DNA from 3 places in the Streptomyces sp. NPDC029836 genome. Region 1 is predicted to be linked to each of the others. Evidence: predicted binding sites of a transcription regulator. Region 1 holds the regulator's gene; each other region holds the start of a gene.
The links. The regulator HrcA, encoded in region 1, represses chaperone genes, less so after heat shock. The targets are predictions, from matches to a motif close to TTNGCACTCNGNNNNNCNGAGTGCNAA.
Positions count from the first base shown of each region.

Region 2: a site for HrcA is predicted at 2,367-2,393, ahead of groL (chaperonin GroEL). Genes of this name have one in related genera too.
Region 3: a site for HrcA is predicted at 5,079-5,105, ahead of groES (co-chaperone GroES). Genes of this name have one in related genera too.

Region 1 is NZ_JBVHZI010000002.1:712,703-722,405, forward strand. It holds gene ACZ4XJ_RS09030 (PhoH family protein) at 1-1,005, opposite strand, end outside; gene ACZ4XJ_RS09035 (PfkB family carbohydrate kinase) at 1,145-2,317, opposite strand; gene ACZ4XJ_RS09040 (ribonuclease Z) at 2,538-3,443, opposite strand; gene ACZ4XJ_RS09045 (histidine triad nucleotide-binding protein) at 3,447-3,806, opposite strand; gene ACZ4XJ_RS09050 (16S rRNA (uracil(1498)-N(3))-methyltransferase) at 3,923-4,666, opposite strand; gene ACZ4XJ_RS09055 (nitronate monooxygenase) at 4,663-5,754, opposite strand; gene dnaJ (molecular chaperone DnaJ) at 5,911-7,047, opposite strand; gene hrcA (heat-inducible transcriptional repressor HrcA) at 7,048-8,064, opposite strand; gene ACZ4XJ_RS09070 (MBL fold metallo-hydrolase) at 8,279-9,010, shown strand; gene ACZ4XJ_RS09075 (DUF3097 domain-containing protein) at 9,039-9,703, shown strand, end outside.
Region 2 is NZ_JBVHZI010000016.1:98,508-108,210, reverse strand. It holds gene ACZ4XJ_RS32180 (GNAT family N-acetyltransferase) at 52-480, shown strand; gene groL (chaperonin GroEL) at 579-2,201, opposite strand; gene ACZ4XJ_RS32170 (cold-shock protein) at 2,556-2,762, opposite strand; gene ACZ4XJ_RS32165 (MoaD/ThiS family protein) at 3,184-3,459, opposite strand; gene thrC (threonine synthase) at 3,494-4,783, opposite strand; SAM riboswitch class I at 4,801-4,958, opposite strand; gene ACZ4XJ_RS32155 (glucosyl-3-phosphoglycerate synthase) at 5,144-6,094, shown strand; gene ACZ4XJ_RS32150 (alpha,alpha-trehalose-phosphate synthase (UDP-forming)) at 6,157-7,620, shown strand; gene otsB (trehalose-phosphatase) at 7,670-8,524, opposite strand; gene ACZ4XJ_RS32140 (DUF3263 domain-containing protein) at 8,644-8,904, opposite strand; gene ACZ4XJ_RS32135 (extracellular solute-binding protein) at 9,000-9,703, opposite strand, start outside.
Region 3 is NZ_JBVHZI010000013.1:51,330-61,032, forward strand. It holds gene ACZ4XJ_RS29810 (WhiB family transcriptional regulator) at 1-12, shown strand, start outside; gene ACZ4XJ_RS29815 (LysR family transcriptional regulator) at 135-1,034, opposite strand; gene ACZ4XJ_RS29820 (SDR family NAD(P)-dependent oxidoreductase) at 1,217-1,990, shown strand; gene ACZ4XJ_RS29825 (ester cyclase) at 2,085-2,798, shown strand; gene groL (chaperonin GroEL) at 2,866-4,494, opposite strand; gene groES (co-chaperone GroES) at 4,627-4,935, opposite strand; gene ACZ4XJ_RS29840 (response regulator transcription factor) at 5,537-6,220, shown strand; gene ACZ4XJ_RS29845 (sensor histidine kinase) at 6,210-7,622, shown strand; gene ACZ4XJ_RS29850 (LCP family protein) at 7,750-8,997, shown strand; gene ACZ4XJ_RS29855 (FtsW/RodA/SpoVE family cell cycle protein) at 8,985-9,703, shown strand, end outside.

The DNA of each region.
Region 1 (9,703 bases):
GCTGTCGTCGTACTTCTCGTACGCGTCGACGATACGGCCGACCAGCTTGTGGCGGACGACATCCTCGGACGTGAGCCGCGAGAAGTGGATGTCGGGCAGGCCTTCGAGGATGTCCTGCACCTGCCGCAGACCGCTACGGGCGCCACCCGGCAGGTCGACCTGCGTCACGTCCCCGGTGACCACGATCTTCGAATCGAAGCCGAGCCGGGTCAGGAACATCTTCATCTGCTCGGTGGTGGTGTTCTGCGCCTCGTCGAGAACGACAAAAGCCTCATTAAGGGTGCGACCCCGCATATATGCCAGGGGTGCCACCTCGATCGTTCCGGCCGCCATCAGGCGGGGGATGGAGTCCGGGTCGATCATGTCGTGCAGGGCGTCGTAGAGCGGCCGCAGGTACGGGTCGATCTTGTCGAACAGGGTGCCGGGCAGGAAGCCGAGGCGCTCGCCGGCCTCGACGGCGGGGCGGGTCAGGATGATCCGGCTGACCTGCTTGGACTGCAGCGCCTGGACCGCCTTCGCCATGGCGAGGTAGGTCTTGCCGGTACCGGCGGGGCCGATGCCGAAGACGATCGTGTTCTTGTCGATCGCGTCGACGTACCGTTTCTGGTTGAGCGTCTTGGGGCGGATCGTCCGGCCGCGGCTGGAGAGGATGTTCTGCGTGAGCACCTCGGCGGGGGTCTCGTCCTCGCCGCCTCCCGAGCCGTTGGCCCGGAGCATGCCGATCGAGCGTTCCACTGCGTCCTCCGTCATCGGCTGCCCGGTGCGGAGCACCAGCATCATCTCGTCGAACAAGCGCTGGATGAGTGCGACTTCCGCCGCTTCACCCACCGCGCTGACCTGATTGCCCCGCACGTGGATGTCGGCCTTCGGGAAAGCCCTCTCGATCACGCGCAGCAGGGCGTCGCCGGAACCGAGCACCGTCACCATGGGGTGGGTGGCCGGAACCGTGAAGTGGGCGCGCGCCTGACCCGGCGCGGGGGTGTGGCCTGTCGGTGTCTGAGTCATGGGCCGGCACTGTGGCCTGCGCATACCTCCCACTGAAGGGTCGCGCGGATCGCCGACCTCCGGAGTACCAAGGGTACGTCCACGACCTCGCTTCCCCGAGGGGTTTTCCGGCTGGGCCGCGTCGGAAACGGGCGTACGGTCACACGGGGTGCTTGAACCCGATCGTCGGGACGGCGCGGCGGCGCGGCGAAGGGGTGGCACCGGGGGGCACCAGTGCGTCCAGGAAGCCGTACCGCTCCCGCAGCGGGTCCGGGGCCGCGCGCCACCAGTGGGCCACTTCCGGCCAGCCCGGCGCGGAGAGGGAGCCGCCGAACTCCTGGACGGACAGGGCGGCCGTCAGCCCGGCGAAGGCCAGCCGGTCGGCCAGCGGCCACCCGGCCAGGCTGCCGGTGACGAACCCGGCGACGTACACGTCCCCCGCGCCGGTGGGGTCCAGGGCGTCCACCGTGATCGCGGGCACCTCGGCGGTCTCCCCGGTCCGGGAGTCGACCGCGTACGAGCCCTCGGAGCCCATCGTCACCACCGCCACCGGCACCTTCTCGGCGAGCGCCCGGGCGGCGGCGCGCGGACACTCGGTCCGGGTGTAGCGCATCGCCTCGCCCGCGTTGGGGAGGAAGGCCTCGCAGTGCTCCAGATCGGTGAGGGCGCCCAGGTCCCAGCGCCCGGTCTCGTCCCAGCCCACGTCCGCGAAGATCCGCGAGCCGCGCCGGGCGGCCTCGGCGATCCACGGCTCCCCCGGCCCGGCGGCCAGCGAGGCCACGGCCGCCCGGGCCTTAGGGGGGCAGCGGGGGACGGCCCCGGATCCGGCGGGGGGCGGGGCCTCGTGGCCGTGGGAGACCATCGTGCGCTCGCCCTCGTAGGCCATCGAGACGGTGACGGGGCTGTGCCAGCCGGGGATGGTCCGCGACATGGCGAGGTCGATGCCCTCACCCTGTTCGAGCGCGTCCCAGCAGTACTCGCCGTAGTGGTCGTCGCCGAAGGCGGCGGCGAGGGAGGTCCGCAGGCCGAGCCGGGCCAGCGCGGTGGCCATGTTGGCGACGCCGCCGGGGCTGGAGCCCATGCCGCGCGCCCAGGACTCCGTACCGCGCACCGGGGCGGAGTCGAGGCCGGTGAAGATGATGTCGAGGAAGACGGTGCCGGTGAGGTAGACGTCGCAGCCCGGTTCGTGGGGATCGCGGACCGGACCCAGCGGGTCCAGGTGGTCGAGCTCGCCCGGCTCGTCCGGCTCGTCCGGCTCTCCCTGCGGGCCGATGAGGCTGTCCCGACTGGTCACGGTGGTCTCCCCGCTGCGCGAAGGTCTGTGGCGCTCCATGAGGCTTCATGAAGCTCCCGATGGGTGCGGACGGTCCGGCCGGCTCCGGCCGGGTCTGCGAAGTGTCGTTTCTCCTCGTGGGTCGCGGGTGAAAAGCCCTGACGGGCGCCGGAAAACTGCCGGCGCCGTCCCGCCCGGCAGAGCCGAACCCAGTGTGACGCACCTCACCGCCGGATCGCCGCTCCGGGCGACACCCGCCTCGCGCGGCCCGGGCGCCCCGTCAGGGGCGCTTCGGTACCGCCACCGTCACCAGGTCCGCCGCGATCGTCAGCTCGCCCTCGAACCCCGCCGCCCGCGCCTCCCGCTCGAATGCCGAGGGGTCGGAGTACCGCTGCGAGAAGTGCGTCAGGACCAGGTGCCGGACGCCCGCGTCGCGCGCCACCCGCGCCGCCTGCCCCGCGGTGAGGTGGCCGTGGTCGGTGGCGAGCCGCTCGTCGGCCTCCAGGAACGTCGACTCGATCACCAACATGTCGCAGCCCCGCGCCAGCTCGTCCACCCCGGAGCACAGCCGGGTGTCCATGACGAAGGCGAACCGCTGACCGGCCCGGTGCTCGCTGACGTCGTCGAGACCGACCCCGCCCAGCCGGCCCTCGCGCTGGATCCGCCCCACGTCCGGCCCCTTGATCCCGTGCCGCGCGAGCAGCTCCGGCACCATCCGACGCCCGTCCGGCTCGGTGATCCGGTAGCCGAAGGACTCCACCGGGTGCGAGAGCAGTCGTGCTTCCAGGACGTACGAGGGCCCCCGTGCGAGCACCCCGTCCCGCGAGACGGGCTCCTCGGCGAGCGCCACCGTCTCCCGGTAGGCCGTCGCGTACCGGAGCCGGTCGAAGAACTTCTGCCCGGAGGCCGGGTAGTGCGCGGTGACCGGGTGCGGGACCTGGTCCAGGTTGATGCGCTGGATCACCCCGGCCAGGCCGAGGCTGTGGTCACCGTGGAAGTGCGTGACGCAGATCCGGTTGATGTCGTGCGCGGCGACCCCGGCGCGCAGCATCTGGCGCTGCGTGCCCTCGCCCGGGTCGAAGAGGATGCCCTCGCCGTCCCAGCGCAGCAGGTAGCCGTTGTGGTTGCGGTGCCGCGTGGGGACCTGGCTGGCGGTGCCGAGCACCACGAATTCGCGTACGGACACGACTTATCCCGGGGGCCATTCGAGGCCGCGGCCACCGAGCACGTGCGCGTGCGCGTGGAAGACGGTCTGGCCGGCGCCGGCGCCCGTGTTGAGGACGATCCGGTAGCCGTGCTCCTCGATCTTCTCGTCGGCGGCGACCCGGCCGGCCTCGGCCAGTACGTCGGCGGCGAGGGCCGGCGCGCCGGCCGCGAGGGAGGCGGCGTCGGGGTAGTGCGCCTTGGGGATGACCAGGACGTGGGTCGGTGCCTGCGGGTTGACGTCCCGGAAGGCGATGGTCGTCGCGGTCTCCCGGACCACGGTCGCCGGGACGGCGCCCGCGACGATCTTGCAGAACAGGCAGTCCGCCTGCGGTTCCCCGGCCATTGCTGCGCCTCCCGTGACGTTGATCGGTCCGGGCATCGTAGCCGCCCCCGGCGCCGCGGAAGGCTCGGTCCGCCGGAGATCCACCGGAGCCCGGCCGCCCCGGCGGGGGCGGCGGCTCAGGACCAGCGGCCGGTGCGCGCCAGCAGGACGGCGGTCGCGGCCGTGCCCGCGGTGGAGGTGCGCAGGACGCTGCGGCCCAGCCGGTGGGGCCGGGCGCCCGCCTGCGCGAAGGCGGCCAGTTCCTCGGGCGAGACGCCGCCCTCGGGGCCGACGACCAGGACGACGGAGCCCGATTCCGGCAGCGGGGCCGTGGCGAGGGCGTCGGAGGCGGCGTCGCGGTCCTCGTGGAGCACCATGGCCAGGTCGGCCTCGGCGAGCAGCGCGGCGACCTGTTTCGTGGAGAGCGCCTCGGCGACCTCGGGGAAGCGGACGCGGCGGGACTGCTTGCCGGATTCCCGGGCGGTGGCCCGCCACTTGGCCAGCGACTTGGCGCCGCGGTCGCCGCGCCACTGGGTGATGCAGCGCGAGGCCTGCCAGGGGACGATCGCGTCGACGCCGGTCTCCGTCATCGTCTCGACGGCGACCTCGCCCCGGTCGCCCTTGGGCAGGGCCTGGACGACCGTGATGCGGACGGCCGGTTCGGCTTCCTCGGACACCTCGGAGAGGGAGACGACGAGCCGGTCCTTGCCCTCGGCGGACTTCACGACGGCCTCGGCCCAGCGGCCGCGGCCGTCGGTGAGGACGAGTTCCTCGCCCGGGTTCAGTCGCTTCACGGACACGGCGTGCCGGCCCTCGGGGCCGTCCAGTACGAACTCGGGCCCCGCGGGGACCTCTTCGACCACGAACACGGGGGCCGTCATGACGCTCTCCTCGGGTGCAACATCTTCAACGTGCTCTGTGCCTCGGCCAGTTCGGCCGTCAGTAGTTCCACCAGGTCGCCGGCCGGCATCGTCCGTGCCATTCGGTGTCCCTGGCCGGCCCACAGGGACATGCCCTGCGGGTCGCCGGCGGCGGCGGCCGCCTTGCGCAGCCCGGAGGTCATGTGGTGGATCTGCGGGTAGGCGGCGGGGGCGTACGGTCCGTGCTCGCGCATGAACCGGTTGACCAGGCCCCGGGCCGGCCGGCCCGAGAACGCCCGGGTGAGTTCGGTGTGGGCGAACAGGGGGTCCGTCAGGGCCTTCTTGTGCAGCGGGTGCGCGCCCGACTCGGGGCAGGCGAGGAAGGCGGTGCCGAGCTGCGCCGCCTCCGCGCCGGCGGCGAGGAGGGCGGCGATCTGCGCGCCGCGCATGAGGCCGCCCGAGGCGATGAGGGGCAGGGTGACCGCTTCCCGTACCTGGGTGACCAGGGCGAGCAGGCCCACGCCGGCGGTGCCGTCGATCTGCGGGTCGTCGCGGTGGGTGCCCTGGTGGCCGCCGGCCTCGACGCCCTGGACGCAGAGGGCGTCGGCGCCGGCTTCCTGCGCGGCGCGGGCCTCGTCGACGGAGGTGACGGTGACGATGCCGTAGGTGCCGGCGTTGCGCAGCCGGGTGAACACGGCGGGCGCGGGGCAGCCGAAGGTGAAGGAGACGACGGGAACGGGGTCGTCGAGGAGAATGGCGAGTTTGGCGTCGTAGCCGTCGTCGCAGGTCCCGATGATGTCCTCCTCGGCGAGGGAGACCTCGTACCAGCTGGCCTCGCCGGCGAGCTGCCCTCGGTAGGCCTCGACGGCGGCCGGCTCGACGTAGCCGGTCTGCGGCATGAAGAGGTTCACGCCGAAGGGGCGGCGGGTGAGCCCGCGCGTCTGCTTGATCTCCTGGTACATGCCGTCGGCGGTCTTGTAGCCGCCGGCGAGGAAGCCCAGCCCGCCGGCCTCGCACACGGCGGCCGCCAGGGGCGGGCAGGAGGCGCCGCCCGCCATGGGAGCCTGCACGATCGGGTACCGGGAGAGACCGTTCGGTGCGGAGGACATGGACTGCATCGTGCCACGTCCCGACCACCGGACCGAATCACGGCATTCGCCTGGCATAGTCCCCTTCCCGCCCGGCCCGTTCGGGCCTGCGCGAACGCGCGGGAGCCCGGTCCGGGGTGACCCGGGCCGGGCTCCTGCGGCGGTGTCGCGGGCCGCTCAGCGGCCGTTGAACGCGTCCTTCAGACGGCTGAACAGACCCTGCTGGCCGGGCGCGAACTGCCCCGTGGGCCGCTCCTCGCCGCGCAGCTTGGCCAGCTGGCGCAGCAGTTCCTCCTGCGGGGCGTCCAGCTTGCTCGGGGTGGTCACCTCGACGTGGACGATGAGGTCGCCGCGGCCGCCGCCGCGCAGGTGCGTGACGCCGCGCCCGTGCAGCGGGATCGACTGGCCGGACTGGGTGCCGGGCCGGATGTCGATCTCCTCCATGCCGTCCAGGGTCTCCAGCGGGCACTTGGTGCCCAGGGAGGCCGCGGTCATCGGGATGGTGACCGTGCAGTGCAGGTCGTCGCCGCGCCGCTGGAAGGTCGGGTGGGGCAGCTCGTGGATCTCCACGTAGAGGTCGCCGGCGGGGCCGCCGCCGGGGCCGACCTCGCCCTCGCCCGCGAGCTGGATCCGGGTGCCGTTCTCGACGCCGGCGGGGATCTTGACCGTCAGGTTGCGGCGGGACCGGACCCGGCCGTCGCCCGCGCACTCGGTGCACGGGGTGGGGACCACGGTGCCGAAGCCCTGGCACTGGGGGCAGGGGCGCGAGGTCATGACCTGGCCCAGGAAGGACCGGGTGACCTGCGAGACCTCGCCGCGACCGCGGCACATGTCGCACGTCTGCGCGGAGGTGCCGGGTGCGGCGCCCTCACCGGAGCAGGTGGTGCAGACGATGGCCGTGTCGACCTGGATGGGCTTGGTGGTCCCGAAGGCCGCCTCGTCCAGTTCCAGCTCCAGGCGGATCATGGCGTCCTGGCCGCGGCGGGTCCGCGAGCGCGGTCCGCGCTGCTGGGACTGGCCGAAGAAGGCGTCCATGATGTCCGAGAAGTTGCCGAAGCCACCGGCTCCGAAGCCGCCCGCGCCGCCACCGCCGCCGGCGGAGAGGGGGTCCCCGCCGAGGTCGTGGACCTGCTTCTTCTGCGGGTCCGAGAGGACCTCGTAGGCGGCGTTGATCTCCTTGAAGCGCTCTTGCGTCTTGGGATCGGGATTGACGTCCGGGTGCAGCTCGCGGGCGAGCCGCCGGAACGCCTTCTTGATCTCGTCCTGCGATGCGTCGCGGCGCACGCCGAGTACGGCGTAGTAGTCCGTGGCCACTTACGACTCCGCCAGGATCTGTCCGACGTAACGTGCCACTGCGCGTACCGCTCCCATCGTTCCGGGGTAGTCCATGCGGGTCGGTCCGACCACGCCGAGTTTGGCGACTGCCTCGCCGCCCGAACCGTAGCCGACGGAGACGACCGACGTGGAGTTGAGCCCCTCGTAGGCGTTCTCGTGACCGATCCGTACCGCCATCCCCGACTCCCCTGCCTCGCCGAGCAGCTTGAGCAGCACGACGTGCTCCTCCAGCGCTTCGAGCACCGGCCTGATCGTCAAGGGAAAATCATGTCCGAAGCGGGTGAGGTTGGCGGTGCCGCCGATCATCAGCCGCTCCTCCGCCTCCTCCTCCAGCGTTTCGAGGAGGGTGTCGAGGACGGCCTTGACCGTCGCTCGGTCCTCGGTCTCGAACGACTCCGGAAGGTCCTGCACGAGCTGCGGCACGTCGGTGAACCGACGGCCGACGACCCGACTGTTGAGCCGCGCCCGCAGGTCGGCCAGGGAGGTCTCCCCGAAGGGCGTCTGGCAGTCCACGAGCCGCTGCTCGACCCGCCCGGTGTCCGTGATCACCACGAGCATCAGCCGGGCCGGGGCCAGGGAGAGCAGCTCGACGTGCCGGACGGTGGAGCGGGTCAGGGACGGGTACTGGACGACGGCGACCTGGCGGGTGAGCTGCGCCAGCAGGCGCACCGTGCGGCCCACCACGTCGTCGAGGTCGACGGCCCCGTCGAGGAAGTTCTGGATGGCCCTGCGCTCGGGCGTCGACAGCGGTTTGACCCCCGCCAGTTTGTCGACGAAGAGGCGGTAGCCCTTGTCCGTGGGGATCCGACCGGCGCTGGTGTGGGGTTGGGCGATGTAGCCCTCCTCCTCCAGCACGGCCATGTCGTTGCGCACGGTCGCCGGGGAGACGCCGAGGCGGTGCCGCTCGGTGAGCGCCTTGGAACCGACCGGTTCCTCCGTCCCGACGTAGTCCTGGACGATGGCGCGCAGCACTTCGAGCCTGCGTTCACTGAGCATCGCGCACACCTCCGGAAGCGGTCGTATCGGTCGGTCTCGGTCGGGCTGTGGTCGGGCTGTGGTCCTGCTTCGGTCGATCTTCGGCCCTGCTTCGGTCCGGCTCGATCGACCGTTGTTGGCACTCCGGGCGGGCGAGTGCCAGAGATCCCCCGGTCAGTGTACGGCCGGGTGGTACGAGCGGGGCAAGGGCGGCCCGTCAGGGTAGCGTCGCGCCATGGACGTACGTTGGGAAGAGGCGGGCTGGGAACGACTGACCGGACGGGCCGGTCGGCGCCGCCTTCCGGTGTGGGACTGCACGGTGGGACTGGTGGTGGGGGACGAGTCGGTCCTCCTGATCGACCCGGGTTCCTCGGTCCGGGAGGGCGCCGAGGTGGGCGCCGAGGCGGAGCGGCTGACGGGGCGCCGCGTGACCCATATCGCATTCACACACGGACATTTCGACCACGTCATGGGTGCGCCGGCCTTCCCGGAGGCCGAGGTCTTCGGCGCGGTCGGCCTGGAGCGGCTGCTGGCGTCCGCCAAGGGCCGCGAGGAGCTGCGGGCGAGCGCGGTGCGCAACGGGCTGGCGCCGCAGGACGCGGCCGAGGCGGCGGAGCTGTTGCGGGCGCCGCGGCACCTGGTGTCGGGCGAGTGGACGTTGGAGCTGGGCGGGGTGCAGGTGCTGCTGGCCAATCTGGGGCCCGCGCACTCGCAGTACGACCTGACCGTCTTCGTGCCGGGCGAGCGCGAGGTGGTGTTCTGCGGGGACCTCGTCGAGGAGTCGGGCGAGCCCCAGGCGGGCCGGGACGCGGTTCCCGGGCAGTGGCCCGCCGCCCTGGACCGGCTGCTGTCGCTGGGCGGGGACGACGCCGTGTACGTGCCGGGTCACGGAGCGCTGGTCACGGCCGGCTTCGTACGTGAGCAACGCGCCACACTGGCGGCCAGGTTCGGCGTGTCGGAGGCGTGATCGGCGCGGCTCTCCTACGCTCGGCCGGATGCGCGAGTACTCCCCCGACCTGACCCCGCAGTGGAAGCGCCCCCGGGCTGTGCCCCAGGTGCCGGCCGATCCCGGCCTGGTGGTCGAGGTCGCCGGCGGCGACTTCTGCGGCGCGGTCGTCGAGTGCGAGGCCGGCGTCGTGACCCTGGAGGACCGCTTCGGCAAGCGCCGGGCCTTCCCCCTGGAGCCGGCCGGCTTCCTGCTGGAGGGCGCCCCCGTGACCCTGGTGCGCGCCGCGCGGGCGCCGGCCGCGCCCGCCCGTACGGCGTCGGGTTCGGTGGCCGTCCCCGGGGCCCGGGCCCGGGTGGCCCGGGCGGGGCGCATCTACGTCGAGGGCCGGCACGACGCGGAGCTCGTGGAGCGGGTCTGGGGCGACGACCTGCGCGTCGAGGGCGTGGTCGTGGAGTACTTGGAGGGCGTCGACGACCTGCCCGCCGTGGTGGCGGAGTTCGACCCGGCTCCGGACGCCCGCCTGGGCGTCCTGGTGGACCACCTGGTTCCCGGCTCGAAGGAGTCCCGGATCGCGGCGGCCGTGACCGGCGCGGACGTGCTGGTCGTGGGCCACCCGTACGTGGACGTCTGGCAGGCGGTGAAGCCGTCCGCGCTGGGCATCGCGGCCTGGCCCGTGGTGCCGCGCGGCCAGGACTGGAAGACGGGCATCTG
Region 2 (9,703 bases), on a different contig from region 1:
GCGCTCCGGAAACCGTTCGGCGCGGGCCGCCCGGCCGCCCAGAATGGGCCCATGAACGACAACGGGGTGGACGTCACCACAGGCGGCGCGGACGCGGAGCTCGACGCGCGGCTGAGCAAGGAACTGGACGCCTTCAACCAGGCGGCGACGGCGGGGCACGCGCAGTCGGAGTTCACCGTACGGATCACCGACGCGGACGGTGAGCTGGTCGCGGGGCTCTCCGGCTGGAGCTGGGGCGACCGCGCGGGCATCGGCATGACCTGGGTCCGCGAGGACCAACGGGGCTCCGGCCGGGGCGCCGAACTGCTGTTGACGGCCGAGGAGGAGGCCCGCCGACGGGGCTGCGTGAGCATCCTGGTCTCCTCGTTCACCTTCCAGGCCCCGGCCTTCTACGCCCGCCACGGCTACCGCGAGGTCGCCCGCGTCCCCGGCTTCCCGGCGTCCCACGAGGACGTCTGGCTCCTCAAGCCCCTCACCTGACCCGGTTCCGGAACCCGCAACGCCCCCACAACGCCCGAGGGCGGCACCCCCGTGGGGTGCCGCCCTCGTTCGAGAACAGCCGATCAGCCAGGGGCCGATCAGAAGTCCATGTCACCGCCCGGCATGCCGCCGCCCGCGGGGGCACCGGCCTTCTCGGGCTTGTCGGCGATGACGGCCTCGGTGGTGAGGAACAGCGCGGCGATCGACGCGGCGTTCTGCAGCGCGGAGCGCGTGACCTTCGCCGGGTCGATGATGCCCTCGGCGATCATGTCGACGTACTCGCCGGTCGCGGCGTTCAGGCCCCAACCGATCTGCAGGTTGCGCACCTTCTCGACGACGACGCCACCCTCGAGACCACCGTTGACGGCGATCTGCTTGAGCGGGGCCTCCAGCGCGAGCTTCACGGCGTTGGCGCCGGTCGCCTCGTCACCGGTGAGCTCCAGCTTCTCGAAGACCGAGGAGGCCTGGAGCAGGGCCACGCCACCGCCGGCGACGATGCCCTCTTCGACGGCCGCCTTCGCGTTGCGAACGGCGTCCTCGATGCGGTGCTTGCGCTCCTTGAGCTCGACCTCGGTCGCGGCACCGGCCTTGATGACGGCCACGCCGCCGGCCAGCTTCGCGAGGCGCTCCTGGAGCTTCTCACGGTCGTAGTCCGAGTCGGAGTTCTCGATCTCGGCGCGGATCTGGTTGACGCGACCCTGAACCTGGTCGCTGTCACCGGCACCGTCGACGATGGTGGTCTCGTCCTTGGTGATGACGACCTTGCGGGCGCGGCCGAGCAGGTCGAGACCGGCGTTCTCCAGCTTGAGGCCGACCTCCTCGGAGATGACCGTGCCGCCCGTGAGGATGGCGATGTCACCGAGCATGGCCTTGCGGCGGTCGCCGAAGCCCGGGGCCTTGACGGCGACGGACTTGAAGGTGCCGCGGATCTTGTTGACGACCAGGGTCGACAGGGCCTCGCCCTCGACGTCCTCGGCGATGATCAGCAGCGGCTTGCCGGACTGCATGACCTTCTCCAGGAGCGGCAGCAGGTCCTTGACCGAGCCGATCTTGGAGTTGACGATCAGGATGTACGGGTCGTCGAGGGACGACTCCATGCGCTCCATGTCGGTGGCGAAGTACGCCGAGATGTAGCCCTTGTCGAAGCGCATGCCCTCGGTGAGCTCAAGCTCCAGGCCGAAGGTCTGCGACTCCTCGACCGTGATGACGCCTTCCTTGCCGACCTTGTCCATCGCCTCGGCGATGAGCTCGCCGATCTGGGTGTCGGCGGCGGAGATGGAGGCCGTCGAAGCGATCTGCTCCTTGGTCTCGACATCCTTGGCCTGCGACAGCAGGGCGGCGGAGACGGCCTCGACGGCCTTCTCGATTCCGCGCTTGAGAGCCATCGGGTTGGCGCCGGCGGCTACGTTGCGCAGACCCTCGCGCACGAGGGCCTGGGCGAGCACGGTGGCGGTGGTCGTACCGTCGCCGGCGACGTCGTCCGTCTTCTTGGCGACTTCCTTGACCAGCTCGGCGCCGATCTTCTCGTACGGGTCCTCGAGCTCGATCTCCTTGGCGATGGAGACACCATCGTTGGTGATCGTGGGGGCGCCCCACTTCTTCTCAAGGACGACGTTGCGACCCTTGGGGCCAAGGGTGACCTTGACGGCGTCGGCGAGCTGGTTCATCCCACGCTCAAGGCCGCGCCGGGCCTCCTCGTTGAACGCAATGATCTTGGCCATCTGAAGTGGTCCTCCCGGACAGGGGTGGATTGCTCCGGACCGCGCCCGCGCCCGCGACGGACGGCCTGCGGATTCGGCGGTTCCTTCCCGCCGGACCCTGCGGGCCTCACCGGCCCGGTCCTCGTCTTAGTAGCACTCTCACCTGGAGAGTGCTAACGCCAATGATTAGCACTCGACCCCCGCGAGTGCAAGCGGCTTCGAGCAATGTCCGCCCCGCGCCGGGCCCGCCGGCGGCTCGGGGGCCGGGCTCCGCAAGGGCCCCGGGGCCGACACGCACGAGGGGCCCGCATCCCCGTGTCCGGGATGTGGGCCCCTCGTGTGTGAGTGCGTCGGTGGTCGATCGCGCTTCGGGACTCAGCCGGCAGCGAGCTTGACCATGTCCGCCTGCGGGCCCTTCTGGCCCTGCGAGATTTCGAACTCGACCCGCTGACCCTCTTCAAGGGTGCGGTACCCGTCCATCTGGATGGCGCTGTAGTGGACGAACACATCCGCGCCACCGTCGACCGCGATGAAGCCGTAGCCCTTCTCCGCGTTGAACCACTTGACGGTGCCCTGAGCCATGCCTAACTCCCCTATTACTGGCCCTTGCGCAGGTCCGCGCTTCGCGAACCCGGGTCAGAACTTGCGCCGGAACGCCTCGACCGGGGCTGAATGTATCCGCACCGCTGCTGTCTGCAACAGGTCAATCCGACGAGAATTCCGGACACGCGAAAACATTGAAATAGAGTGAAAATTTGGCATATTCTCGGGCAACTCGGGCCTGACAATCCACGCCAAAGCCCCATAGCGCGCACTCATGTTGACTCAATGTCAACCCTCCCCGGCCCCGCTCATATGCGGCGGGCAAGAACAGCGGAGGGGACTTCCCCAACTCTACCGCTATCAATCAAGCAGAATTGCCCCCTCCACTTATTGGCGGAGAGGGCAATTCGGAAATCGACGGGCGGCGCCGGCCGCCCGGGGAGGGCGAGCGGGCGAACGATCAGCCGCCGGCGACGGCCGGGATGATCGAGACGCCGGCGCCGTCGGGCGTCGCCGTCTGCAGCCCGCCCTCGAAGCGCACGTCGTCGTCGTTGACGTAGACGTTCACGAAGCGGCGCAGCTTGCCCTGGTCGTCCAGGACGCGCGCGGCGATGCCCGGGTGGCTCTTCTCCAGGGAGTCGATGACCTCGGCCAGGGTCGCGCCCTCGGCCGGAACCTCGGCGACGCCGCCGGTGTAGGTGCGCAGGATGGTGGGGATGCGGACGTTGACGCTCATGGCGCTACCGCCTTTCCGGGTGTCGTGGGGAGGATCAGGCAAGGCCGGCGGCGCGGAAGGCTTCCAGGCTCGGGCGGATGGTGGCGGTCTGACCGCTGTCGGCGGCCACCGCCTCCAGGGTCTTGAGGCCGTCGCCGGTGTTCAGGATCACGGTGGTCAGCGTCGGGTCGAGCTGCCCGTTCTCGATGAGCTTCTTCGTCACGCCGACGGTGACGCCGCCCGCGGTCTCGGCGAAGATGCCCTCGGTCTGCGCGAGGATCTTGATGGCCTCGACGACCTGGGTGTCGTTGACGTCCTCGACGTATCCGCCGGTGCGCCGCGCGATGTCCAGGACGTACGGGCCGTCGGCCGGGTTGCCGATCGCGAGGGACTTGGCGATGGTGTTCGGCTTCTGCGGGCGGACCACGTCGTGACCGGCCTTGAAGGCGGTGGACACCGGGGAGCAGCCCTCGGCCTGGGCGCCGAAGATCTTGTACGGCTTGTCCTCGACGAGGCCGAGCTTGATCAGCTCCTGCAGACCCTTGTCGATCTTCGTGAGCTGGGAGCCGGACGCGATCGGGATGACGATCTGGTCGGGCAGCCGCCAGCCGAGCTGCTCGCAGATCTCGTACGCCAGGGTCTTGGAGCCCTCGCCGTAGTACGGGCGCAGGTTGACGTTGACGAAGCCCCAGCCCTCGCCCAGCGGGTCGCCGATGAGCTCGGAGCAGAAGCGGTTGACGTCGTCGTAGTTGCCCTCGATGCCGACGAGGTCGCCACCGTAGACACCGGCCATGACGACCTTGCCCTGCTCCAGGTCGTGCGGGATGAACACGCAGGAACGGAAGCCGGCGCGGGCGGCGGCGGCGCCGACGGCGCCGGCCAGGTTGCCGGTGGAGGAGCAGGACAGGGTGGTGAAGCCGAAGGCGCGGGCGGCCTCGACGGCGATGGCCACGACGCGGTCCTTGAAGGAGTGCGTCGGGTTGCCGGAGTCGTCCTTGACGTACAGCTTGCCGGTGACGCCCAGTTCCTTGGCCAGGTTGGCGGCGTCGACCAGCTTGGTGAAGCCGGGGTTCAGGTTCGGCTTGGAGGCCACGTTCGCCGGGACGGGCAGCAGCGGGGCGTAGCGCCAGATGTTGTCGGGGCCGGCCTCGATGGCGGCGCGCAGGGCCTCGGGGTCGCCGAGGGGCAGGTCGTAGGAGACTTCCAGCGGTCCGAAACACTCGACGCAGGCGAAAATGGGACCGAGCTCGAAGCGGGTTCCGCACTCGCGGCAGGAAAGGCCGGTGGCGGGTCCGAGATCAACGGACGCCTGCTCGGCAGAGGTGGCGACGGTCTGTGCAGCCATGATGGCGAGGCCCTTTCTCCTCATCTTCCCCATGGCGCACTTCGCCATGAGACGGAATTGGCACCTTCCCTAGTCGGGGACCTCGCGGGAGTGCGTCGTGGACGCCTCGCGAGAACCGACTGGAGGGTTGCCGGGGCTTCAACGGGCCGTATCCCTCTGCCCCTCTGGATGAGCGGTATGGCACCGGACGGCGCGCTCCATGGCGTGTCCGGGCGTTTGTGCGCGGGACCCCCGGCATGCGGTGGGCCATCGCGTTGTTCAAGACTGTAACCGAAGGTCCGGGTGGTTGAGACAGCCGTCCGAACCGCGAGATGGATCACTTTTCGGTCCAAACCACCGACGCAGCAGGGAGTCCCGAGAGTGCTGGAAGAGGTGGAGCGCTGGCTGGCCGCCCGCTCCTGGTCCGCCGCCGACCGACCGCTCGACCAGCTCCTCGACCGGAAACGGGCGACGGGCACGACGGTCAGCGTGGTGCTGCCCGCCCTCGACGAGGAGGCCACCGTCGGACGGATCGTCGAGGTGATCCGGCGCGATCTGATCGACGGCCCGGCCATCGCGCTGGTCGACGAACTCGTGGTGATCGACTCGGGTTCCTCGGACGGGACGGCGAAGGTCGCCGCCGCCGCCGGCGCCCGGGTCGTGCACCGTGACGAGCTCCTCCCCCGCATTCCGGCGCTGCCCGGCAAGGGCGAGGTGCTGTGGCGCTCGCTGCTGGCGACGACCGGCGAGGTCGTCTGCTTCGTCGACGCCGACCTGCGGGACTTCGACTCCGCGTTCGTGTCCGGGATCGTGGGTCCGCTGCTGACCGATCCGCAGGTGCAGTTCGTCAAGGCGATGTACGACCGCCCCCTGGGCGACGCCCCCGGTCAGGGCGGCCGGGTCACCGAGCTGGTCGCCCGGCCGCTGCTGAACCTGCACTGGCCGCAGCTGGCCGGCTTCGTGCAGCCGCTGGGCGGCGAGTACGCCGTACGCCGCTCGCTGCTGGAGCGGCTGCCGTTCCCCGTCGGGTACGGGGTCGAGCTGGGCCTGCTCGTGGACGCGTTGCACACCGTCGGACTGGACGCGCTGGCCCAGGTCGACGTGGGCGTCCGGCTGCACCGCCACCAGGACGGGCAGGCGCTCGGTCGGATGGCCGCGGCGATCTACCGCACGGCGCAGCTGCGGCTCTCGCGCGGGCACCTCGTACGGCCGGAGCTGACGCAGTTCGAGCGGGGGCCGGCCGGTTTCGTGCCGCGCACGCACCCGGTGGACACCGAGGAGCGGCCGCCGATGGCGGGCATCGAGGAGTACGCGGGCCGTCGCGTGGCGTAATCCTCCGCGGGCCCTCGGCGTACGGGCGTTTGACCGGGGGCGGGCCTGGCTAGGTTGGCCGCATGGCTTCTCAGGTACTCGTCGCCGCGAACCGCGGCCCGCTCTCGTACGCCCTCGATCAGGACGGCACCCTCAGTGCCCGGCGCGGTGGGGGCGGTCTCGTCTCCGGTCTCTCCGCGGCCCTCGCCCGGCAGCCGGAGGCCGTGTGGATCTGCGCGGCCCTGTCCGACGCCGACCGGGAGGCGGTGCGCCGGGGCGTCGCCGAGCCGGGCGTGCGGATGCTCGACATCGACCCCGCGGTGTACGACGACGCGTACAACGGCATCGCCAACTCGGTGCTCTGGTTCACCCACCACCACCTGTACGACGTCCCCCGCGAGCCGGTCTTCGACGCGGCCTTCCGGCGGCAGTGGGCCTCGTACACCGCCTACAACCGGGCGTTCGCCGAGGCGCTGGCGCAGGAGGCCGCGCCGGGCGCCCGCGTGCTGGTGCAGGACTACCACCTGGCGCTGGTCCCCGGTCAGCTGCGCGAGCTGCGACCGGACCTGCGGATCGGGCACTTCACCCACACGCCGTGGGCGTCGCCCGAGTACCTGCGCATGCTCCCCGACGACATCCGCTCGGAGCTGGTGTGGGGCATGCTCGGCGCGGACGTGGTCGGTTTCCACACCTGGGCGTGGGCCGACGGCTTCATGGCAGGCGCCCACCTGGACGACGAGCGGGGCACCGCCCGGCCGATGTCCCCGGCGGGCGTCGAGCCGTCCGGGGCGCGCTGGGTGGACAAGAGCCCGTCGGGGCCGGTGCGCCACCGGCGCACGGACGTGGCGGTTTTCGCGCTGGGCGTGGACGGGGACGACCTGCGGGCCCTGGCCCACCGGCCGGAGGTCGACGACAAGCTGGCGGCGCTGCGGACCGAGGTCGCGGGCCGCAAGGCGATCGTCCGGGTGGACCGCACCGAGCTGTCGAAGAACATCCTGCGCGGGCTGCTCGCCTACCGGGAGCTGCTCACCACGCACCCCGAGTGGCGGGGCGAGGTGGTGCACCTGGCCTCCGCGTACCCGTCCCGGCAGGACCTGGCGGCGTACCGGTCGTACACGCAGGCGGTGCGGGACCTGGCGGCGGAGATCAACACCGAGTTCGGTACCGAGGACTGGCAGCCGGTGCTGGTGTCCGTCGAGGACGACTTCGCGCGGTCGCTGGCCGCCTACCGGCTGGCGGACGTGGCGCTGGTCAACCCGGTGCGCGACGGCATGAACCTGGTGGCCAAGGAGATCCCGGTGGTGTCGGAGGCGGGCGTCGCGCTGGTCCTGTCCACGGGGGCCGGGGCGTACGAGGAGCTGCGGGAGGACGCGCTGGTGGTCAGCCCGTACGACGTGACGCGGACGGCCGAGGCCCTGCACGCGGCGCTGTCCATGCCGGCCGCGGAGCGGGCGGAGCGTACGAAGCGGCTGGCGGCGGCGGCCACGGCACTGCCCCCGGCGGCCTGGTTCACGGCCCAGCTGGACCGCTTGGAGCCCGGGGCCTGACCCGGAGCGCGCCGTACCGGGGCGGATCCCGGTACGGCGCGGGCGCCGGTCAGGCGCGCAGGGCCTCGGCGAGCGCGGCGAGGAAGGCGGTGACGGCGGCCGGTCCCGGCAGGACCAGGTCGGCGCGGGCGGCCAGCTCGGGCACCTCCGCCGAGCCGCTGCACACCAGCAGTCCGGGCAGTCCGTCGGCTCGGCGCTTCTCGACGGCGGAGAAGGCGGCGAGGTCGCCCAGGTCGTCGCCCGCGTACAGGACGGCCTCGGCGTCGCGTTCGGCGAGGAACTCCGTCAGGGCGACGCCCTTGTCCATGCCGGGCGGCCGCAGTTCCAGGACGGCCCGGCCGGGCTCGACCATCAGCCCGTGCCGCGCGGCCAGCTCGGCGAGCGGCTCCCGCAGGGCGGCGAAGGCCTGTTCGGGGTCGGCGGCGCGGCGGGTGTGGACGGCCAGCGCGCGGCCCTTCTCCTCGATCCAGGTGCCGCGCCAGGCACCGATGGAGTCGAGGAAGCCGGGCAGCTCGGCCCGTACGGCCGCGACGCCCGGGTGCTCGGCGGGCGCGTGGACGATGCCGGTGACGGCGTCCCAGCGCTCGGCGCCGTAGTGGCCGAGGACCACCATGTGTTCCAGTCCCGGGACCCCGGCGAACCCGCCGTACCGCACGGCGACCCCGGCGGGGCGGCCGGTGACGACGGCGACGGCGGCGACCTCGGGCGCGAGCGCGGCGAGCGCCGGGACGGCGTCGGCGTGGGCGCGGGCCTGGTCGGGGTCGGGAACGATGTCGGCGAGGGTGCCGTCGAAGTCGAGGGCGACGACGGCCCTGCGGGGTGCGCGGAGGAGGGCTTGGAGGCCCTCGCGTCCGGCGGCGGTGACGGGCTCGGGCATCGGCAGGTCGTGCGGGCGGCTCCCCATACCGATGACCCTACCGGCGTAATCCGCCCTCCGCCCAGACCGCCTCCGGACCGGGACCGCCGCCGACCCGAACCGTCGGGCGCGCGGCGCCGGCGGATGACCATCGGATCGCGGGCGGATCATCGTCGGGCGCGCTGGGCCTCGCGGACGCGGCGGAGCCGGTGGACGGTGCCCGGGGCGTGCTCCAGGGCGCGCGGGTCGTCCATGAGGGCGTTGAGCAGCTGGTAGTAGCGCACGGGGGTCAGCCCGAGGGCCTCGCGTATCGCCCGCTCCTTGGCGCCCGGCCCCGGCCAGCTGCGCCCCTCGTAGGCGAGTACGGCGGCCTCGGTGTCGGTCAGCCGGGTCGCCGGCCGCCGCTCCGCCTGCCCGTCGTCCGTCATACGGCCAGATTAACGGCGGCCACCGACACCTGCGGCGTGGCGAGTGTCGGTGGCGCCGCGGGTCGGTGGCCGGCGTGGTGCCCGGGGCGGCGGGGTCAGCGGTCGCCGTCGGCCTTGCTCGCGGACGTCGCGATGTCCTCCAGGACCTTCGCGGGCTGTCCGCCGGGCTGCACGACCTTGCCGATGTTCTCCTTCACGTCCTCGCTGACCCCGGCCCAGGACTTCTTGCCGACGGGGTAGAGCTTGGCGTTGGGCAGGGCCGTCAGGAAGGTCTTCAGCTGGGCGGCGGAGCCGCCGGTGCTCGCCTCCATGGCCCGGTAGCCGCTGGTGGTGACGGGCAGCAGGTCGTACTGGTTGGTGAAGGTCGTCACGTTCTTCGCCGAGTACAGGTGGTCCAGGAACTTCCCGGACTCCTTCTTGTGGCCGTTCTTGAAGGCCATGACCCAGTCGGCGACGCCCATCGTGGAGTGGTCGGTGCCGTCGACGGTCGGCATCTGCACCATGCCGAACTTCACGCCCTTGCCCGTGGCCTGCTTGAGCAGGGTGGGGTGGCCGTTGAGCATGCCGACCTCGCCCCGGTTGAAGGCGTCGAAGGCGGCCTGGCGGTCGAGCTTGCCCGGTTCGACGGAGCCGGTCAGGCCCTGGCCGACCATCTTGTCGCGGAGGAACTCGAAGGCCTTGACGTTCTCCGGGGAGTCGATCTGGTAGCCCTCCTCGTTGTCGGTGTAGCCACCGCCGCCGGAGAGCATCCACATCATCGACTCGGCCTGGGCCTCCTCGCGGCCGAGCGGCACGGCCA
Region 3 (9,703 bases), on a different contig from region 1:
GCGCCGCACTGACCGCACGAACCCGCCCGCCACAGCACCCGAAGGAACGTTTCCTCGGATCCGTCGGGCCCGACCACGGGCCCGACGGGGGACGAGGGCCGGGACGTCACGCGTTCGGCCGTACCGCCGTACGGTCAGCGCGCGGCGGCCCGCGCCAGTTCGCCCAGGGTCGCCGCGACGGCCGGCACCCGCGCGAGGTCCGGCAGCGTCAGGGCCACGACCTCGCGTTCGACGGCCGGTTCCACGGCCAGGGTGCTGACGCCCTTGGCCCGTACGGACTCCACCGCGAGCTCCGGCAGCACCGCGACGCCGAGCCCCGCGCCGACCAGGCCGACCACGGCCGGGTAGTCGTCGGTGGCGAAGTCGATCCGCGGCGTGAAGCCGACGCCCTCGCACACCTCCACGAGGTGGCGGCGGCAGCGCGGGCAGCCCGCGATCCAGGGCTCGTCCGCCAGCTCCGCCATGCCCACCCGCTCGGCCCCCGCCAGCCGGTGCCCCTCCGGGACCAGCCCGACGAGGCGGTCGGTGAGCAGCGGCGTGACCACGAGGTCCTCCCACTCGGACGCCGGGCCGGCCGCCGCGCCGTAGCGGAAGGCCAGCGCCAGGTCGCAGTCCCCCTCGCGCAACATCTCGACGGAACGCGGGGGTTCGGCCTCGACCAGCGAGATCCGGGTGCCCGGGTGCGCGGCGCGCATGGCCGCGAGCGCGGTCGGCACCAACGTGGAGCTGCCGCTGGGGAAGGACACCAGCCGGACCCGGCCGGCGCGCAGGCCGGCGATGGCCGCGACCTCCTCCTCGGCGGCGGTCAGTCCGGCCAGGATCCCGGCCGCGTGCCGCACCAGGGCCTCGCCTGCCTGCGTCAGGCGCATCTCGCGGCCCGTACGGATCAGCAGCGGGGTGCCCGCCGACTGTTCGAGGGCCTTCATCTGTTGGGAGACGGCGGGCTGGGTGCAGCCGAGTTCGCGCGCGGCGGCGGAGAAGGAGCCGGTCCCGGCGACGGCGCGCAGGACCCGGAGATGACGTGCCTCTATCACCCCTTGAGCATAAGCCCGACTTTGACCACGGCGTCCGTACCGAGGTGTCGCTTTGAGCACGCCCGGTCGGTCGTGGCGGCATCCGCCCCGTGCGGGCACGGTCGGTAGCCGTTCGCGGGACGGCCCGAACACCGGCCCCGCCCCGCGGGACACCCCCTGACCCGGGCGGCTAGGTTGCGCCTATGACGACTGCGTTGATTACGGGATCCACCGCGGGCATCGGCGCCGCCTTCGCCCGCCGGCTCGCCTCCCAGGGACACAACCTGGTGCTGGTGGCGCGCGACACCGAGCGACTGGCCGAGCAGGCCACCGAGTTGCACGACCGGCACGGCATCGAGGCCGAGGTGCTGGCCGCGGACCTGTCCACCGAGGAGGGCATCGCGGCCGTCGAGACCCGCCTGGATGACCGTACGCACCCGGTGGACCTGCTGGTCAACAACGCCGGCTTCGGCAACAAGGGGCGCTACCTCGAAGTGTCCATGGCGGACGAGCTGACCATGATCAAGGTGCACATCGAGGCGGTGCTGCGGCTGACCTCGGCGGCCACCGCGTCGATGCGCTCGCGCGGTCGCGGCGGGGTCATCAACGTGGCCTCGGTGGCGGCCTTCGTGCCGCGCGGCACCTACGGCGCCAGCAAGGCCTGGGTCGTGCAGTTCACCCAGGGGGCGGCAAAGGACCTGGCGGGTTCCGGGGTGCGCCTGATGGCCCTGTGCCCCGGCTTCGTACGGACCGAGTTCCACGAGCGGGCCGGCATGGGCACGGACAACATCCCGGGCTGGCTGTGGTTGGACGCCGACAAGCTGGTGGCCGCGGCGCTGGCCGACCTGGCGCGCGGCCGGACCGTGTCGATCCCGGACCCGCGGTACAAGGCGCTGATGGGCGTGGTGAAGCTGACCCCGCGCGGGCTGCTCGGCGGGGTGTCGTCGCGTACGGGACGCAAGTACGGGCCGCAGTAGCCCCTGGAACCCGTTCGGCCGGTTCATAAACCAGCCAAACGGGTGAAATCTCCCTAAACTGGACGTGTCCTGATCCGGCCCGGGAGGCGACGCGATGACATTCGTACAAGTGATCGACTACGAGACCAGACGGTTCGCCGAGATGAACGCGCTGATCGACCGTTGGGCGGAGCAGAGCAGCGGTCGGCGCACCGCCACGCGCGCGCTGCTCGGCCAGGACCGGGAGGCGCGGAACCACTACGTGGACATGGTGGAGTTCTCCTCGTACGAGGAGGCCATGACGAACTCCCACCTCCCCGAGACCGAGCGGATGTTCCAGGAGATGGTGTCCCTCTGCGAGGGCATGCCGAAGTTCATGAACCTCGACGTGGTCCGCGACCAGCACCTCAACAAGCAGCTCGTGGAGCGGGTGTTCCAGGACGCCGTCATGGGCGGGGACATGAGCGTCCTCGACGAGTGCTTCGCGGCGAACTACATCGACCACGACATCAGCAAGGAGGAGTCCACCGTCATCGGACGGGAGGGCATGCGGTCGGACATCGAAACCTGGCGCGGAGCCTTCGACATGGTCTTCGAGCCGACGGCCCGGCTGGCCGAGGGCGATCTGGTCACCACGCTGTGGAACTGGCGCGGCACCCACGACAAGGGCCCGTTCATGGGCGTCGAACCGACCGGGAAGACGTACACGATGTCCGGGAGCACCACGTTCCGGTGTGTCGGCGGGGAGATCGTCGAGGGTTGGTGGCACTACAACCCCGGAGCCCTGCAACGGCAGATGGGCGGATCGGGTACCCCGTACGGGTCCTGAGTCCGCACACGGGGAAGGCCCCGTCCCGCGGCTGCGGGACGGGGCCTTCTCGGCGTGGTGCGTGCGATCAGTGGCTGTGGCCGTGACCGTGACCGTGACCGGCGTCGCCCTCTTCCTCGGCCGGCTTCTCGACGACCAGGGTCTCGGTCGTGAGCAGCAGCGAGGCGATCGAAGCGGCGTTCTCCAGCGCGGAACGGGTGACCTTGACCGGGTCGATGACGCCGGCCTTGACCAGGTCGCCGTACTCGCCGGTGGCGGCGTTGAAGCCCTGGCCCTTGTCGAGCTCGGCGACCTTCGAGGTGATGACGTAACCCTCGAGACCGGCGTTCTCGGCGATCCAGCGCAGCGGCTCGACGGCGGCGCGGCGCACGACGGAGACGCCGGTGCCCTCGTCGCCGCTCAGGCCGAGGTTGCCCTCGAGGACCTTGACGGCGTGGACGAGCGCGGAGCCACCGCCGGAGACGATGCCCTCCTCGACCGCGGCGCGGGTCGCCGAGATGGCGTCCTCAAGGCGGTGCTTCTTCTCCTTGAGCTCCACCTCGGTGGCGGCGCCGACCTTGATGACGCAGACGCCACCGGCGAGCTTCGCCAGGCGCTCCTGCAGCTTCTCGCGGTCCCAGTCCGAGTCCGTGGACTCGATCTCGGCCTTGATCTGGTTGACGCGGCCCGCGACGTCGGCGGAGTTGCCACCACCGTCGACGATGGTCGTGTCGTCCTTGGAGACGGTCACGCGGCGCGCGGAGCCCAGGATGTCCAGACCGGCCTGGTCGAGCTTGAGGCCGACCTCCTCGGCGATGACGGTCGCACCGGTGAGGGTGGCGATGTCCTGGAGCATGGCCTTGCGGCGGTCACCGAAGCCGGGGGCCTTGACGGCGACCGCGTTGAAGGTGCCGCGGATCTTGTTGACGACGAGGGTGGAGAGCGCCTCGCCCTCGACGTCCTCGGCGATGATCAGCAGCGGCTTGGAGGCGCCGGCCTGGATGACCTTCTCCAGCAGCGGCAGCAGGTCCTGGATCGAGGAGATCTTGCCCTGGTGGATCAGGATGTACGGGTCATCGAGGATGGCCTCCATACGCTCCTGGTCGGACACCATGTACGGCGAGAGGTAGCCCTTGTCGAAGGCCATGCCCTCGGTGAACTCGAGCTCCAGGCCGAAGGCGTTGGACTCCTCGACGGTGATGACACCGTCCTTGCCGACCTTGTCCATCGCCTCGGCGATGAGCTCGCCGACCTGCGAGTCCTGCGCGGAGAGCGCGGCCACGGCGGCGATGTCGGACTTGTCCTCGATCGGGCGGGCGGTCGCGAGGAGCTCCTCGGACACGGCCTTGACCGCGGCGTCGATCCCCTTCTTCAGGGCGGCCGGGGAAGCACCCGCGGCGACGTTGCGCAGACCCTCGCGGACCAGTGCCTGGGCCAGCACGGTGGCGGTGGTGGTGCCGTCACCCGCGATGTCGTTGGTCTTGGTCGCCACCTCCTTCACGAGCTGGGCGCCCAGGTTCTCGTACGGGTCGTCCAGCTCGACCTCGCGAGCGATGGTGACACCGTCGTTCGTGATGGTGGGCGCGCCGAACTTCTTGTCGATGACGACGTTGCGGCCCTTGGGGCCGATCGTCACCTTGACCGTGTCGGCAAGCTTGTTGACGCCGCGCTCGAGGGCGCGACGGGCGTCCTCGTCAAACTTCAGAATCTTCGGCATGGGAGCGGTTCCGCCCTCTCGTTGCGATCCTCGGCCGCTCACCGCGACCGCATGGAAACGAACTACGCCCCTCGCCGCCCGGCATCAGCAGGGTGACCAGGGGCGTAGCTCACAGCAAAACTGGAGAAGTGATTACTTCTCGACGATCGCGAGAACGTCGCGAGCCGAGAGGACGAGGTACTCCTCGCCGTTGTACTTCACTTCGGTGCCGCCGTACTTGGAGTACAGGACGACGTCGCCGACGGTGACGTCGAGCGGAAGACGGTTGCCGTCCTCGAAGCGACCGGGACCGACGGCAAGGACGACGCCCTCCTGGGGCTTCTCCTTCGCGGTGTCCGGAATGACCAGGCCAGAGGCCGTGGTCTGCTCGGCGTCGAGCGGCTGGACCACAATGCGGTCCTCGAGCGGCTTGATGGCAACCTTGGAGCTGGTGGTCGTCACGATCCGACCTCCCCCTTCGGGAATCCGGGGTTAACTGTCTGAGGTGGCGACCAGGTCGATCCGTCGTCGCGGGTGCCGGACCTGCCTGTCGCTGTGTTGGCACTCACCAGTGGCGAGTGCCAGGTGTGACACTATTCCGGCGATTAGCACTCGGTCAAGCGGAGTGCCAACACGCGCCGGCCGAGCCGGGCGGATTCGGCCGCCCGGAAGGCGTGTTGAGGCCTGGTCACAGGCTTTCCCCCGGGTCGCACGGCCAGATATTTTTCCGTGTCCCCGCAGGTCCGCGGCGCACCTTCACCGCCGGGGACGGCTCCTTCCCCCTCACCCGGGTCTCCGTGGACACCACCTTCGACGCCCCGCCGACCGCCCCGGCCGCGACCGTCGTCAGCGGGCCCGACGCCACCGATGCGGTCTGCGCCGAACGCGGGGCCCGGGCCCTACCGGGCGCCACGGGGGCTGCTCGGCCTCGCCGTCGCGGTGTGGGACGTCCGCTCCGTCGCCCGCGCCGTCCGGGCCTCCCGGGCGGGGGCGGGGACCGGTGTCGCGTCCGGGCCGGCCACCGCCTGACGGGTGTTCCCGTCCGGTATGTGACGCTTGAGCGGTGCGCATCCTGGTCGTCGAAGACGAAGAGAACCTGGCCGAATCCCTACGACAGGGCCTCTCCGCCGACGGCCACCGCGTCGAGGTGGCCCACGACGGGCACCGCGGCCTCGACCTGGCCCGCACCGGCGGACCGTACGACGTCGTGGTCCTGGACCTGATGCTGCCGGGCCTCGACGGCCACGAGATCTGCACCCGGATGCGCGCCCACGGCGACCCGACCCCCGTCCTGATGCTGACTGCCCGCGACGGGGAACGCGACGAGGCCGACGGGCTCGACGCGGGCGCCGACGACTACCTCACCAAACCGTTCTCCTTCGTGGTGCTCGGCGCCCGGCTGCGGGCCCTCACCCGGCGGGCCGCCGCCCCCGAACCCACCGTCCTGCGGGTCGGGGACCTCGTCCTCGACCCGCAGGACCGGCGCTGCCGGCGCGGCACCCGGGACATCGAACTCACCGCCCGCGAACGGGGCGTCCTCGCCTGCCTGATGGAACGGCCCGGCCGGGCCGTCGCCAAGCAGGACATCCTCGACGAGGTCTGGGACACCCCGCACGCCATCGATCCGAACATCGTGGAGGTGTACGTCTCCTCCCTGCGCAAGAAGATCGACGCGCCCTTCGGCCGCCGCTCCATCCTCACCGTCCACGGAACCGGCTACCGGATGGCGCCCGACGGTGGCGAGTAGCCTGCGGGCCCGTACCGCCCTGGCCGCCGCCCTCGCGATGGCGGCGGTCCTGGCCGTCGGCGGGCTGTGGCTGCACGCCGTGCTGCGCGCCAACCTCCTCGACAACACGACCGGTCGCACCGAGCTCGCCGCCCGCAAGGCCGCCGCCCAGTTCGACGCCCGGGCCCTGTCCCCCGGCGGGCGGCTGCCCGCGCCCGAGGGCGGGGTCGACCTGGTCCTCGTACGGGACGCGGCCGGGCGGACGGTCGCCGCCAGCGGCGACCCGAAGGACGCCCCGGACTTCGGCGCGCTGTTCCCCGGCCCCGGCGACGACTCCCGCTCGACGGTCCTGCCCCCGGCCCACCCCGGCGGCCTGCGCCGCGCGGTGGTGGTCGTCGCGACGCCGGGGCCGGTGGGGGGTGGTGGGGCCGGGGCTGCCGTGGGGGCCGGCGGGGCTGCCGGGGAGCGTGGTCCGTACGCCGTGTACGCGGCGACCGTGCTCGGCGACGTGGACGACGCCACCCGGGCCATCGCCGCCGGCCTGCTCGCCGGCGCGCCCCCGCTCGTCGCCTTCGCCGCCGCGCTGGCCTGGTGGGTCACCGGCCACGCCCTGCGCCCCGTCACCGCGATCCGTACCGGGCTGGCCGCCGTCACCGCGAGCGAGCTGGATCGGCGGGTGCCCGACCCGGGCGGCGCGGACGAGATAGCCCGGCTGGCCCGGACCGTCAACGACACCCTCGACCGGCTGGAGCGCTCCGACGCGCGGCAGCGGCAGTTCACCGCCGACGCCTCCCACGAGCTGCGCAACCCGCTCGCCGCCGTTCGCTCCCGGCTGGAGGTGGCGCTGGCCGGGGAGCGGCTCGACCGGGCGTCGGTGGCCGCCGCGCTGGCCGACACCGAACGGCTCCAGCGGATCGCCGCCGATCTGCTGCTGCTCGCCCGCCTCGACGGCGGTCCGGCGCCGCACCCCGAGCCCGTCGACCTCGCCCTGTTGGCCGCCGAGGACGCGGCCCGCCGGCCCGCGCCCCGGGTCCCGCTGCGGGTGGAGGCGGCCGCGCCCGTGGCGGCGTACGGGGACCCGGCCCGACTGGAGCGGGCTCTGGCGAACCTGGTGGACAACGCCCTGCGGCATGCCGGCGGCGGGGTCGTCGTCCGGGTGCGGGCGTGCGGGGACTGGGCGGAGCTGGAGGTGATCGACGACGGTCCGGGCATCCCGGACGCGGACCGGACCCGGGTCTTCGAGCGGTTCGTACGACTGGACGCCGACCGGGGCCGGGCCGCCGGCGGGACCGGCCTGGGCCTGGCCATCGCCCGGGAGATCGCCCGGGCGCACGGCGGCGACGTACGCGCCCTCCCCGCGCGCGAGGGAGGCGCGCGACTGAGGCTGCGGATCCCGGGGGCGGGGGACGGGGGCGGCCGCTGATTCCGGCCGCGGTGCGGGGGTGCGGTCCCGCCGCTGATTCCGGCCGCCGGCGCGGGGGTGCGGTCCTGCCGCTCGTCCCGTCGGTCCTCAGGATTCCTTCAGCGGGCGTGCGTCAGCATCGGTGGGCATGAGCGCGCAACGGAGGAAGACCAGTCGCCGCAGGCCCCCGCCGCGCCGGATCGGCCGCACGGTGCTGGTCACCGGCTGCGTACTGACGGCGGTGGCGGGCGGCGCCGCCTGGTACGTCTACCGGGACCTGGTGTCGAGCATCGGCAGCTCCAAGGCCCTTGAGGGCGCCGAGAAGTCGGCGCACGGGGACGTGAACGTCCTGCTCATGGGGTTGGACAGTCGCCGCGACCAGAACGGCGACCCGCTGCCGGACGAGGTGCTCGACAAGCTGCACGCGGGCAGCTCCGACATCGGCGGCTACAACGCGAACACCATGATCCTGCTGCACGTGCCCGCCGACGGCAGCCGGGCGAAGGCCTTCTCGATCCCGCGCGACGACTTCGTCGCGATACCCGGCCACGGCAAGGACAAGATCAAGAAGGCGTACGGGCTGGCGAAGGCCGCCAAGGAGGAGCAACTGTCGGCTCGGGGCGTCAAGGACCGGCGACAGCTGGAGCAGGAGGGCCGCGAGGCGGGGCGCCGGGCGCAGATCGACACCGTACGGAACTTCCTGGGCGTGCCGGTCGATCATTTCGCGGAGCTGAACCTGGCCGGTTTCTACCACCTCGCGGACGCGCTGGACGGGGTCCCGGTGTGCCTGAACAAGCCGGTGAAGGACCGCTGGTCGGGGGCGGACTTCCCGGCGGGCCGGCAGCAGCTGGACGGCCGGCAGTCGCTGGCCTTCGTACGCCAGCGGCACGGCCTGGAGGGGGGCGACCTGGACCGGACCAAGCGGCAGCAGGCCTTCCTGGCGGGGGCCACCCAGAAACTGAACTCGGCGGGGACCTTCACCGATCCGGTGAAGCTGGTCAAACTGATCGACACGGCGAAGAAGGACGTCGTGACGGACTCCGGGTGGGACCTGCTGTCGTTCGTGAAGCAGGCGAAGAACCTGTCCGGGGGGAAAGTGCAATTCACGACACTTCCCGTCGAAGGGTTCGGAAGGAACCATGGGGAGGACATCAACGTCGTAGATGATATGAAGATAAAGCGCCTCATAGCCGAGCAGATCGGTCCCCGGACCGCTGCGGTCCCCGGTGCACCGGGTGCTGCGTCGTCATCGCCGTCACCGTCGTCGTCATCGCCGCCGTCGTCTGCCCCGGGTGCCCCTGCGCCGTCATCCTCCGCTTCACCCCCACAGCCGGAGTCACCGCCGCAGCCGCCGAAGGGCAGCATCGACGGCGGCGGCATCCCGTGCGTGGACTGAGGCCCCGCACGTCGGCGGGACCCCGCCGACGCACCGAAGCGCTGCTGCTCGTCCTCGTCGTCGCCCTCGCGGTTTTCGGCCACGTGAGCGCCGGCCTCGCCATGAACGACGAGCTGCCGCAGCACCTGGCCGGCTTCGTCATCAGCATGAGCCTGCTGTCCCTCGTCGGACACCTGGGCATCCGGCGGTTCGCGGCGTACGCGGACCCGCTGATCTTCCCGCTGGCCATGCTGCTCACGGGGCTCGGGCTCGTCCTGATCCACCGGCTCGACCAGGGGTACATCGAGCGGTACAACTCGGACGCGAACGCGCCCGGCCAGCTGATGTGGACGGTGGTCGGGGTCGCCGCCTGCCTGCTCGTCGTGGCGTTGCTGCGCGACCACCGCCTGCTGCAACGGTTCATCTACATCACGATGGCCGTCTCGCTGGTGCTGCTGATCGCGCCGGCGTTCTTCGGCGCGGACACGTACGGCGCGAAGCGGTGGATCAAGCTGTTCGGCTTCTCGCTCCAGCCCGGCGAGTTCGTGAAGATCATGATCGCGGTCTTCTTCGCGGGCTACCTGGTCGTCCACCGCGACTCGCTCGCGCTGACCGGCCGGAAGTTCCTCGGCATGCGGCTGCCCCCGATGCGCCAGCTCGGTCCGATCGTCACCGTGTGGATCCTGTCGATGCTGGTCCTGGTCTTCGAGCGTGACCTGGGCACCTC